DNA from 4 places in the Paenibacillus sp. FSL K6-2859 genome. Region 1 is predicted to be linked to each of the others. Evidence: riboswitches for the same ligand, from Rfam matches in the RefSeq annotation. Region 1 holds a riboswitch; each other region holds the start of a gene.

What was found. A riboswitch is a leader RNA that binds a small molecule or an ion and turns the genes downstream of it on or off. The one in region 1 is predicted to bind cyclic di-AMP.
Region 2: linked by a shared signal. The riboswitch ahead of MHB64_RS00190 (3D domain-containing protein) and the one ahead of MHB64_RS31940 (C40 family peptidase) in region 1 are both predicted to bind cyclic di-AMP.
Region 3: linked by a shared signal. The riboswitch ahead of MHB64_RS00540 (C40 family peptidase) and the one ahead of MHB64_RS31940 (C40 family peptidase) in region 1 are both predicted to bind cyclic di-AMP.
Region 4: linked by a shared signal. The riboswitch ahead of MHB64_RS16385 (APC family permease) and the one ahead of MHB64_RS31940 (C40 family peptidase) in region 1 are both predicted to bind cyclic di-AMP.

What each region holds. Positions count from the first base shown of each region.
Region 1 is NZ_JBBOYU010000002.1:267,976-271,111, reverse strand. Features, by position in the region: partial or broken gene MHB64_RS31950 (methyltransferase domain-containing protein) at 1-370, shown strand, start outside; gene MHB64_RS31945 (TVP38/TMEM64 family protein) at 856-1,419, shown strand; gene MHB64_RS31940 (C40 family peptidase) at 1,568-2,038, opposite strand; cyclic di-AMP (ydaO/yuaA leader) riboswitch at 2,043-2,176, opposite strand; partial or broken gene MHB64_RS33995 (AAA family ATPase) at 2,650-3,136, opposite strand, start outside.
Region 2 is NZ_JBBOYU010000001.1:41,202-44,337, reverse strand. Features, by position in the region: gene rnmV (ribonuclease M5) at 1-288, opposite strand, end outside; gene MHB64_RS00190 (3D domain-containing protein) at 464-1,627, opposite strand; cyclic di-AMP (ydaO/yuaA leader) riboswitch at 1,909-2,138, opposite strand; gene MHB64_RS00185 (TatD family hydrolase) at 2,336-3,106, opposite strand.
Region 3 is NZ_JBBOYU010000001.1:112,084-115,219, forward strand. Features, by position in the region: gene MHB64_RS00525 (4a-hydroxytetrahydrobiopterin dehydratase) at 1-207, shown strand, start outside; gene MHB64_RS00530 (c-type cytochrome) at 290-646, opposite strand; gene MHB64_RS00535 (GNAT family N-acetyltransferase) at 774-1,259, opposite strand; gene MHB64_RS00540 (C40 family peptidase) at 1,462-1,953, opposite strand; cyclic di-AMP (ydaO/yuaA leader) riboswitch at 1,959-2,100, opposite strand; gene MHB64_RS00545 (C40 family peptidase) at 2,460-2,888, opposite strand; cyclic di-AMP (ydaO/yuaA leader) riboswitch at 2,942-3,079, opposite strand.
Region 4 is NZ_JBBOYU010000001.1:3,721,190-3,724,325, forward strand. Features, by position in the region: gene MHB64_RS16385 (APC family permease) at 28-1,845, opposite strand; cyclic di-AMP (ydaO/yuaA leader) riboswitch at 1,969-2,126, opposite strand; gene MHB64_RS16390 (disulfide oxidoreductase) at 2,323-2,787, opposite strand; gene MHB64_RS16395 (DsbA family protein) at 2,784-3,136, opposite strand, start outside.

The DNA.
Region 1 (3,136 bases):
CTGAATTGCAGGCTGGTAAACATGTTCTAGACCTCGGGAGCGGCGGCGGACTCGATTGCTTCCTCGCCTCACGTCAGGTAGGTGATCAGGGCCATGTAATCGGTGTGGACATGACGCTAGAGATGATCAGCCGCGCAAGGTATAACGCCAATAAAGGGAAATTCAATAACACGGAATTTAGATTGGGTGAAATTGAACATCTTCCCCTCGCCGACAATTCTGTAAATGTGATTATCTCTAATTGTGTGATTAACCTCTCACTGGATAAACAGCAAGTATTCCATGAAGCCGTGTTCTTCAGCCTGGCGCTCGTCTGGCCATCTCTGATATCGTAACTACAGCGGAACTCCCCCCTGAGATCGAGTTTAATAATGTCCCAAACATATCAATCAGTACACTCCTTTCGGATCCAAAGTTCAGATAAGGAGATTAGTAACTACTGCTGGAAGCTTACTTGTAAAAGCCTCTATTAGCTTACTACAGCCAACATACAGCGCGGGGCATATTCTCTCAAGATAAGGAATAGACCGGCCTTTAAAGCTATTTTAGCGCACTTTAAGAACTTTAGTACAAGACCCAGTAGTCCTTTGAAAAGGATAATTATGAATTACTTATCGTTTAAAGCTACTTGTTTACCATTAAGAATGATTGTAGAAGTTGAAAGCAATACTCCACAATCAACTAGTGACGGAGATGTCGACGCATTTCTATAATAAAGATTAATATTAGATCCAATGAAAAGAGAACTATAGGTGACTAGTTGAAATCACGCATAGTTCTTTTTTTATTTTATTGCTTAGATTTTACCTGTTATAATGAGATGAGCATTACCCTTTAGTAAAGGAATTGATTTGAATGGCCTCGTATATTGTTGAGTTTTTAAGGGAGAGTGGCTTTTTCGCTATTGTCATAAGCTTGTCTCTAAATATTTTGATTAGCATTTTCGCTTTTATACCCAGCGTATTTCTCACAGGGGCAAACATCACTTTTTTTGGATTTTATAATGGATTGATTATTTCCTTCTTAGGAGAAGTACTTGGGGCCATCATCAGTTTTATACTATATCGTAAGGGATTCTTATATCTGACAAAGGCAGCAAACAAAGAAAATAAATATCTGAAGCGGCTTCAAAAAACATCAGGTTATGAGGCTTTCTTTCTCATCATCGCTCTAAGGATATTGCCCTTTATCCCTTCCGGTTTAATAAATATCGCCAGTGCTTTAAGTCGTGTTAGTTGGGTAACATTTGGATTAGCAAGTATGATCGGAAAATTACCAGCACTCATCATTGAGGCTTATTCTGTTCAACAACTACTAATTCTCAGCACTGAATATATTGGCGTAGGTTTAGTTGCAGTAAGTATCCTGGGCTTGCTGATGGTTTGGTCGATACGTAAAAAACTTTCTGCAAAACAGTGAGTGTATAGAGTCTATTTAAGAAAGTTACTTTTTCAAACGGATAACTGCCCGTAAGCAAATTTATTTTCGTTTAATCCTAAAATTAACCAGAAAAAAAGATCGCCCCCGTAGATTGGAGACGATCTTTTTTAATTCAGTTACTCTGAGATCAGCGACTCACCATTTTGGAATAGTTTGTTTCACTGACAACTCGGCGAGCAGTTACATATCGCTCCTGATAATACGTTTCCGACAAACTGCTGATTCTTACTCCCTTGCTGCTGGAAGAGTGTGAAAACTTATTGTCACCCACATAGATGCCTGCATGAGAAATTCCATTACCAAAGGTGTTAAAGAATACAAGATCCCCTTCGCGCAAATCCTCTTTTGCTACCGGTATACCTGTTCTAGCTTGCGATTGTGAAGTGCGTGGAAGATCATCCACGTTGAACTTCTTCAATACATAAAGTATAAAACCTGAACAGTCAAAACCTGATGTCGTAGTTCCTCCATAAAGATAAGGTGTTCCTACAACCTGATTTACTACGCTGTCCAATTTCACCTCGCTAGCATATGTACCTGTTGCTGCTGAAGCAAATATGAATGTGGCTCCCAACATGGAAATGATGACTTTCTTCAGAAACTTGTTCTCCCTTCAATGCCTACGGAGTTAGCTAAGGATTCGGTTAAAGGTTCCCTATATTCCCTTTCATTCAAGAATAATTCACCCAAAAATGGTTCCCCCGTTTTCAACGTTGAAATTCGGCAACTTATTAATATTTTGTAACTATTATTACTGTAGTCTATAGTCTAATAGTCTGTCAATGATTCTTAAAATTTTATCTTTCCACATATTTTCCACACAATTAACACATCATTTCTCTATAATTCTGTAGTAATCTTAAGGATTTCACCTAAAAAATTAGTGGTATAAAAATTACATTTTTGTATTAAGTCCATCCTAATTATTGTGAAAAGTTGAAGAGCGGTTAGCAAACCGGAATAAGTTTGCTAACCGCTCATTTATACTTTACTGTTCGCATTTAAATTATTATACTAAAGATTGATCTATCGCTTCCTCTGTTAACACCTCAGCTCCCATCATCATTTGATAATGCCCATGGTGATTATTAATATTCTCTCAAATACGCACAGATACTTATTCGTTGTATCCAATTGGATGTTCGAGATACATGTCATCACCAGCAAAGTAGGAACCATCATTGGCCCAAGAAAATAAGGCCCTGCAGATCACCCTTTCCTCTTCTCCAAATTTATCAAGAATATCATCGTTACTGTAATTCCCGAATATTTTGAATAATTCTCTATGATTCTCCGGATCAAATTTTGTACAGTCATTGAGGAACTATTTCGAGCATATTTTAATTCTTGCCACATGAGCTCATATGAAGTTTTAATAGGATTACTTTCGTGAGGTTCAACCTCTGTGACATCATCCACTTTTCTTATAGTCCAGAATGTTTCGTCTGCTCTACGTTTGCCCTGCGACCTATTGACTCATAATGTGTATTTCCATAAGGAAATTACCTATCTAATAAAGAATACGTTACTATTACTATTTAAGCTTGAGATCGGATCATCAATGACCACCACTTTATTTTCCGATATCAAATCCCTATTATTACTGCCGTTTAATAAATGCATAAAGTAAAGGAAAGTGACAAAGGTTTTTTCCCCTTCACTCAAAGTTTGATTTACATCTTGTTCATTGGACCGA
Region 2 (3,136 bases), on a different contig from region 1:
AGAAGCGTTCTCCACACCGATATCTCCTTTGCGGGTTGCGTCCTTCTCCGGAATGAAGGCATGCTTGCAGCCCGGCACCTTTGCAGACACAATCTTGCGGATTCGTTCACCGGCGTGATCCGGGTCCGTAAGAATAATCACCCCTCTACGCTCCATAGCAAGCGCGATCTTCGCAATTACGGTCCGGTCTACAGCCGAGCCCCCTGTTTCGATCGTATCTGCTTCTACAGCGCGTTTAACAGCGACGGTATCACTCTTACCTTCGACGACAATTAGTTCCTTAATCATATCTCTGACTCCTTCCAAAAAAAGCAAAAAAGAAGAGGTTTCGCTCCTCTTCTTTTGGTTAAAGAATGTATAAGTGATGAGCGGTTGCTCTGCGATCAACGAAATGATCATCTGGCGTTCCTTAACGGTTATCATCACTATAGCTTATCAAAGAATAATTTGCAAAAGCTTCAGCCTAGTTTAACTCCGGCTTCACAGGTCCAATCACATAAACGGTTCGTGATTTACGACCGAAATTACGAACATGGCTCAGTGAATCGTAGTAGACATCTACTTTATTGCCCTTAATGGCACCGCCAGTATCTTCTGCTCGGCGGAATCCAAGTCCCTCGATATATACCCACCAGCCAATAGGAATTACATTCGGATCTACAGCAATTGTGCGACCTTCCGTTACGCGTGTTCCGGAAGCCGTTTTGGTACCTATACCTGCCTCTTCTGACGAATAAGCTGTCATGGAGACATTCTTAATCATCTTCTTGTACTCAAAGTCTACGCCAGCCTTGCTTGTGACGTTATTAGTCTTGGCGCTAACTTTAGCCGTTTTTGAAGTGGTGTTTGATTTGGAAGTTGTTGTAGTCTTAGCTACAGCCGGCTTAGGAAGTGCTTTGGTACCAACGGCAATAATCTTATCTTTCGTTACCGTTTGTACTTCCTTACCAATCATGCGCATAGAGGCCAGTTCTCCGTCTTGGTAGATCTTTTCAATATGCTGAATCATGACGCCTGGTTTGCCTGCCTGTGCCACTCTAACTGTTCCCACAGTAAGGGAGGGGTCTGCTGTCTTGATGACTCTGAAGGGTAAGTCAGTTGTTCGCTGTACGGTCTGTTTGTTGATGCGAACAATCTTAACCTCCATGTTTGCAGAAATGGTGGTGTCTAACGAAGGGAAAATCTTATCATGACCTTCTAGGGTAATGCCCATTTTCTCAATTGCTTTACCAATTGTATCCTCGGTCGTATATAACGTTTTTGTTGCTCCATCCGCAGTAAGACTAATTTTCTGCGCACGATTGATAACGACACGGTCACCGTCTTTTATTTCATCACTCAGACCTAAAGATAGTTCATCATGCGGCTGTAGCGAAATTTGCTCTTTCTCCAACACATCACCAAGAAGCGCTTCCCGCGTTTCAAGCGTCTGTGTTTGCCCGTCTATTACTAAAAATAATTGTTTGTTACTTTGACCGTGTACGTACAGCAGAATAAGTAACGCGATAGCGACTGAAATCACGCCTGCAAGTAAAAGCACGCGAGTATTTACTTGCTCCCACCGTAATGCGAAAGACCTGCTGGATGACTGCGAATCATGGGATACTTCTGGTTGGAATACGCCCATTCTCTCCATCCTCCTTACATAGCCCCGTCGTCAATTGTATATCATGAGGACTGAATTCCTTTGACGAAACTATTTGAGATTGTCACAGGACACGCACGTAATAACTTAGCGTCTCCTGCTCATGGATCGCCTGCTCGGCACAGCTACTCCCACCCCTGTTATATAACAGTATGTGGGTAACATTCTATTTATTCAAAAATAAAAAAGCCTAAAAAGAGTTCAACTGAGGACTCTTTCGTGGCTTCTCCAATATCAGAATAGAGAATGCTTGTGCACGAGGTTGCCTCTCTTACTTGCGCTTACGGGGTTAGCTGTCGGGTTCGGACGAAAGAGAGACGCCCTATTTCAGGTCACCCGCTCATGGCGGTTGCCCTTAAATTCACCCCAAAGACCACGTGAAGAAATCAAATACTGTCCTACGGCACGTCTAAACCGTATTTTAAATACAGGCATGCGGCAGGTCAATATTGGTTCCCCCGTTCTCCATACGGAGACTCAGCGAGACGATCCATGAATATATGGCTGTCACTGTAACACAGCTCACATCACTGAAAAGATGATATCCTGTTTTGATGCATGTTGTAAAGGACGATTCAACCACGTTTAAGCAAAAATATGGTTAAAATATTGTAATATTCAGCTGTTTTTATATTAAAAAAGTTTAATATATCGGCCATTCTCTATTTTTCGCCTGTTTTTCTCCCGTTTTCACTCAATCCCAAATCGTTCCAGTGCGTTCGCATACGTTATTTTAGCCAATTCTTCCCATGTTAACCCTTTAATTTCAGCTGCTGCCTCTGCTACCAGCTTCACATGAGCGCTCTCATTTCGCTTTCCGCGGAAGGGGTGCGGAGTCAAATATGGAGCATCGGTTTCGATCAATAATCGGTCTAGAGGGGTCTGCGCAAGTACTTCTTTTGGCACTCTTGCATTTTTGAACGTAATAGGTCCTCCAAAGGATAAATGAAAACCAAGATTCAAGCACATCTTAGCCGTTTCCCAGCTTCCAGAGAACGAGTGCATCACGCCTCCAACCTCATTTGCTTTTTCCTCCCGTAAAATCCGTACAACATCCTCATGGGCATCACGATCATGAATACAAATCGGCATATTCAGTTCGCGGGCTAGTCCAATTTGCTTGCGAAAAACTTCATGCTGCACATCCTTGGGAGAAGTATCCCAGTAATAATCCAGTCCGATTTCACCGATCGCCACCACTTTCTTATGACTGCATAGAGAAGCGATCCAATCGAGATCTCCATCTTTCATATCAATCGCATCCTGAGGATGCCAACCCACTGCCGCATAAATATAATCGTAAGATTCCGCCAGCTTCATCGTTGAGGGAATCGTCTCCCGATTAAATCCGATATTAATCATCTTGCTAACTCCTGCTTCTACAGCACGAGCGATAACTTCTTCGCGATCCTCGTCGAATTGAGGCGCATCCAGATGCGTATGTGTGTCAAACAGATACATTTTAACCTTCACTCCTTGTCAAAAATGCTA
Region 3 (3,136 bases), on a different contig from region 1:
AAATATATGTTCAGTCAATATATGAAGGGTATTGCTTTCGTTGATGAAGTAGCCACCATTTCAGAAGCCTTTGATCACCATCCACATATTACAATTGATTATAAGACAGTGACTTTACGGCTGAAATCAAATGAGGAAGACGGTATTACAGCTCTAGATATTCGAGAGGCACATGAATTTAATGAAGCCTTTGAGAAAAATCGTTAGTGTCACCCAAACTCATAAATAAACGCCCGTGCGCAGATAGTGAACTATCTTCAGGCACGGGCGTTTTTAGTTGCTTTGGTAGTTACTTTTTCTCTGCGAGCCAGAGGGCGACGTTTGCAATCTCCTCAGGGGCTAGCTTTTCTTTAAAGGAAGGCATTTGACCGCGTCCTTTAGTTACAATACTGTAGATTGCTTCAGCATCATGTTGACCGCCTTCATTTTGAAGACTGGGTCCAACTCCACCTTGAAGCTGATCGCCGTGACAGGTAATACAGCTGGCTTTCACGGTTGCTTCCGCCTTTGCCGCATCCAATTGGACTTCCGGCATCGTCGGCTTATTCTGTTCAGCTACCTCTTCTTTACCTGGAAGTGTAAACATAAGTACTACCGCAAAGGCACAGGCGGCAAAAAACAAACCGCTCATGATCCATTTCTGCATCCCAGTTCGTCCCTTCTATGTAAGCTGCTCCCTACATTATAGCTCAAGGTGAAGCGTTATCATAGGGTTTGTGACAAAAAAATGAACGACAATGCCATCAAATCATTGAAAAATATGGAATTTAATATTATTTGTCATAGACCATGCAATAAAAAGGTTTGTTTCCTGTGGGGGTTAGGCGCTCATACGTATCGGTAATCGTAAATCCACACTTTTGGTAAGTTCGGATCGCCCGCTGGTTCCAGGTCAATACCTCTAGATCAATCTCACGCTCAGGATAACGAATTAAGGCTGCTTGCACGATTGCATCCATGAATGTTTTGCCTAGACCTTGGCCGCATAGATCAGGGCGCATGCCAATCCCCAAGCGAACAACACCTTCCATTGGAAACAATTGCGCGAATCCACACAAAATCCCTTGCCCATTTAATATGGAGACATATTGCTCATTACGTAGCTGAGGGTCACCGAACTCGATTCCAAGAGCCTGCATTTGCTCCCATGGCATCCAGCCGTAAATATTATAAGGGGCAGTGTAATCCCAGTTGCAAATCTCTTCCGCGTGACTGGTCTCCATAGGCGCTACATGAAAAGTAACAGAGGAATTTATCATAAGGTTAAGGACCTCCTTTCACGGGGGTTACTTTAAAATATAAGAAAGTATACTAATTATATACAAAAATAGGCTTGGTCGACTCAGAAATTTATGAAATTATTGTTTTACAAATTCTGAGAGGGGTAAATACTAAATAAGACAAAAAACAAGCTCTTCCCCAAGAATCAACATCTTGGAAAAGAGCCTATGTACGATTTACTTATTGAACATCATCATTATCTTCTGTCTCAGAAGCAACAGAATGATAAGCATCCGTGCTCATAATGCGTTTAGCACCGATGTAGCGTTTCACGTAGTAGCTATCACTCAGGGAGCTAATCGTTACACCGCGTGAGGAAGATGCGTGTGCAAACTTGCCTTCACCGACATAAATACCGACATGGGAGACACCCTTGCCACTTGTATTGAAGAATACAAGATCTCCAGATCTTAAATCATCTTGGGAGATAGCAGTACCCATTTGAAACTGGGAACCTGATTGGTGTGGTAGGTTAATACCAATTTTATCAAATACATACATTGTAAATCCGGAGCAATCAAATCCATTTGTGGAGATGCCGCCGGATACGTACTTAGTTCCGATGGTCTTGTCGATCACTTTATCCATTTTGGAATCCGCGAAAGCGCTTCCTGCTCCAATGGTGAAAATAATGGAAAAGCTAAGTACTGCTGCTGCTAGCTTCTTCTTCAAAAGTTTATACCCCTTCCGGATGCCTACGAGGTTAGCTTAAGGGTTCGGTTGAAGGTCCCCTATGACCCCTCTAAAAATGGAGGTCAATTCACCCAAAGTTGGTTCCCCCGTTTTCCTAATAGTCAGGAAACTCGGCTGATACTGTTGATTAGGAATAGCTTGTAATCAATACATGACAAAACCTTTGTAAATAACAACTTAATGATTACAAAAATGTTACTAAAATCTTACTGCAGTTATTGTAACAAACAGAGTGCCGCTTGGCAATCGTTTTTAACATAATCATGCAGAAAAATTCGTTTTTTTAAAGAAAAAATGCATATGTAAGCGATAATATTAAACTAATTTTTATATTTATTGAAATTTTTATCAAATAAAAGTGTTTAAAGTCTGTTCTAGAGGTGTAAAGAATATAATGAGGCAAAAGAAAACCTGGATTCGATTAAGTCAATAATCAAACCCAGGTCCTATATAATGTAATTGTGTGGTTTAGTTGTGGCGAAGTATTAATCGTAGGCTACAGCTTGATATGAGGAAGTACTCATTACTCTTTTAGCACCAACGTAGCGATTGGCCCAGTAGGACTGGCTAAGTGAAGTGATGGTTACGCCATATGAAGATGATGATTGTGCGAATTTTCCGTTTCCAACATAAATGCCGACATGGGATACGCCGTTGCCCAATGTGTTAAAGAAAACTAGGTCACCTGAACGCAACTTGCTTTTGGCTACAGGAGTTCCAACATTATATTGAGCTTTTGAAGTACGGGGCAAAGAAAGACCCACCTTCTTGAATACATACGTAGTAAATCCAGAACAGTCAAACCCGGCAGTGCTAGTGCCTCCGGTTTTATAGGCAACTCCAATTGTCTTTGAAATAACACTGTCCATCTTAGAATCTGCAAAGGCACTTCCTCCACCAATAGAGAACGCCATCACAAGTCCTAGCGCCGCAGCGACGCATGCTTTTCTTAAATTCTTCAAAAAAATTGTACCCCTTCCAATGCCTGTGAGGTTAGCTTAAGGATTCGGTAGAAGTTTCCCTATGATCCCTGCAAAGCGAGATCAATTCACCCAAAATATGGTTCCCCCACTTCCTGGTGCCAGGAATTCGGCGTTTTATGCACCAGATAGTGACTTATCGACAAAACTACGATAAATACATGAAGTTATGTAGAAATCGT
Region 4 (3,136 bases), on a different contig from region 1:
CGGATATAGCCTCTCCTTAATAATCCATTATTTATTCAAATGATAGGGGACAGTCGCAACTACAACATCTTTTGAATTCATTAGATACGAACGGATTAAAAAGCTGGTCTGATTATGAAGTACAGCTTGCCACCAATGCTTAGTTATAAACTGTGGAATCAGAATCGTGATATGATCCGTCGCTGCGGTCTTCCACTCCACGGTATCAATAAATTTCACTAACGGACGAATAATACTGCGATATCTGGAACGAAGTACAATCAGGCGTACACCCGGATTCCATTCCTCCCACCGTTGCTCCATCTTTTGAATGTCCTCTTCATCAAAGCCAACATACACGGCTACTACATTATCTGTTAGAGACTTGGCATAGCTGATGGAATGCAGTAAAGCACGTGTTACACCAGCAACAGGGACAACAACCGTACTTCCTTTAATTAAAGGTTTATCCGTAGCCGGACATATACGAAGCTGATCTGCTGTGTTCAAATAGTGCTTGTGAATGCGGTGGAACACAAACATTACAGCAGGTAAGAAAATGAACGCCATCCATACGCTTGAGAACTTAGTAATGATAAAAATAAGCGTAATTGTCAATGTAGTCAGCATACCGATGGTATTTACAACAAATCTTTTTTTCCATCCCGCTGGTTTGGTTTTAAACCAATGAACCATCATTCCTAGCTGGGACAATGTGAACGGAATGAAGACACCTACCGCATAAAGAGGAATCAAGCTTTCTGTATTTCCGTGAAATGCAGCTACAAGTACAGCAGACAGAACACCTAGAAAAATAATACCATTTGAGAAACCTAGACGGTCACCACGAACCATAAAAGCATGTGGCATATATTTATCTTTTGCAAACATAAAGGCGAGCAGCGGGAACGCTGAGTAAGCTGTATTAGCTGCTAAGAATAAAATGACTGCTGTAATCCCTTGAATGAAAAAATATAAAGTTCCGCGACCAAAGGTCGATTCAGCGATCTGAGAAACAACCGTTGCCTTTTCATCAGGCACTATACCGTACCAATAGGCCAGTAATGTGATACCTGTAAACATAAATCCAAGTATAACCCCCATGACCATTAAGGTCTTGGCTGCATTCTTTTCAGCCGGTGCTTTAAAGTTTGGAATGGCATTAGATACAGCCTCTACACCCGTAAGTGCCGAACAGCCAGAACTGAAGGCTTTTAATAGTAGAAACAAACTAACATTGGAGACGGCGCTGCCTATTTCAGGGACATTCGCATGTACGCCACCTGCTGCATATTTAATAACACCGGAGATAATCAAAACTACAATCGACACCACAAACAAATACACTGGGATTGCGATAAATGAAGCCGATTCTGTAACTCCGCGAAGATTAATCAATGTTAGAAGAATAATTACGGATACAGCAATAAGAACCGTGTGATTATGAAGACTTGGAAACGCTGATGTGATCGCATCTGTCCCTGCCGAGGCACTAACAGCTACGGTCAGAATGTAATCCACTAACAAAGACCCTCCTGCTAAAAGCCCTGTCGGAACACCAAGATTACTCTTGGCAACGATGTAAGCTCCTCCTCCTTGCGGATAAGCGTAGATCGTCTGCCGATAGGATAAAATCAGGATGGCCAGCAGGCCCAATACGGCTAATGCAATTGGCAGGGAATACCAGATGGCAGTAAACCCCGCAGCCACCAGTACAATCAGAATTTGTTCCGTTCCGTAGGCTACAGACGAGAGCGCATCAGAAGACAGGACAGCCAGTGCTTTAACCTTGGATAACTTTTCATGATCGAGTTCGTTCGACTTCATCGGACGCCCGATCAATAGTCGTTTTACCTTGCTTACCATGGTGGATACAGTTCCTTTCTTTGGGAGCTGAAACGGAATTTCCGCGCGCTGTTTTCATTGGTGGATTTCATAAATGCAGACACAAAAAATAGCATACGGAAATGATCCGCATGCTATGCATGGTCATTATCCCACCTTGCTTACGAGGTTAGCTGGCGGATTCGGGCTGTGGTTTAGCCCTACGGTACAAGTCCAATCGACCTATTCCGATTCACCCCATTGGCACATATGCCAAGTTTGGTTCCCCCGTTTTTCCTAAGAAAATTCAGCGCATATTCAACTTCTCACAAGGTCTAATATTAGTCTACAAAGTGTATGCAGTAAAGCGTTGAAAAAAATGAAAAAAGAATGAAAAAACATCCAAAAAGCGCAAATACAGCGTCTAATTGGATGCTCTCTTTCATTCTCTTCAATTATCCCTCTGGGTCGTGTTTTTAGTCACTTTTCACATTTTTTCGTTCCTTCAAAGTTGAAAAATCAAAATCCTAAACTTTCTTCTGTTTCTAATTCCATCACTTCTTCTTCCTTGCGTCCGTACCAAAGTAAAATACTTATTAAAGCAAACGCGATTAAAGCAAGAAAAGGAATCGTAATGAATCCGAAATAGTTCAAGTAATCCTTATTACAAGGAACACCAATTGTACAAGGAAGCACTTTACTTAACGCAGGAATCTTCTGCTCCGCATAATGATAAATCGAGATACTGCCACCAATCAAGCTTAATGGAAGTACATATGGGATAATCCTTTTATCTCCTCGAAACGTCGCAATTCCCAAGAGGAATAACTGAGGATACATAAAAATTCGCTGGAACCAGCAAAGCTTACAAGGTTCATATTTCAATACTTCGCTCAAATACAAGCTACCAGCTACAGCAACTAAAGAGACGAACCAGGCCAGATACAGGCAGTTACGCTTGCAAAAAGATAGGAACTTTGTCACTTTGCCTCCACAGCTTTTGCGGCGTCGTTAATTTCAGTTGAAATCGCTTCAATGTTAAAAGGATCCGCAATCATTACTCCATTGATGTAAAGGGATGGTGTAGTCGTCACCCCAGCTTCACTAGCTAACTGCATACCCTTATTCAGCTCATCTGCATACGTACGATCCTTAATATCTTTACGAAGCAGTTCGTAATCGATAGCTAACTTCTCTTTCTCCGCAAGGCTTACTAAGAAATCTTCAGTCGCCCATTCTTCACTTTCATCACCTTGCTGAGCATATACAGCATCATAGAACTTCCAGAACTCATCATTATTCTGATGATAAACAGATAATGCAGCAAGTGAGG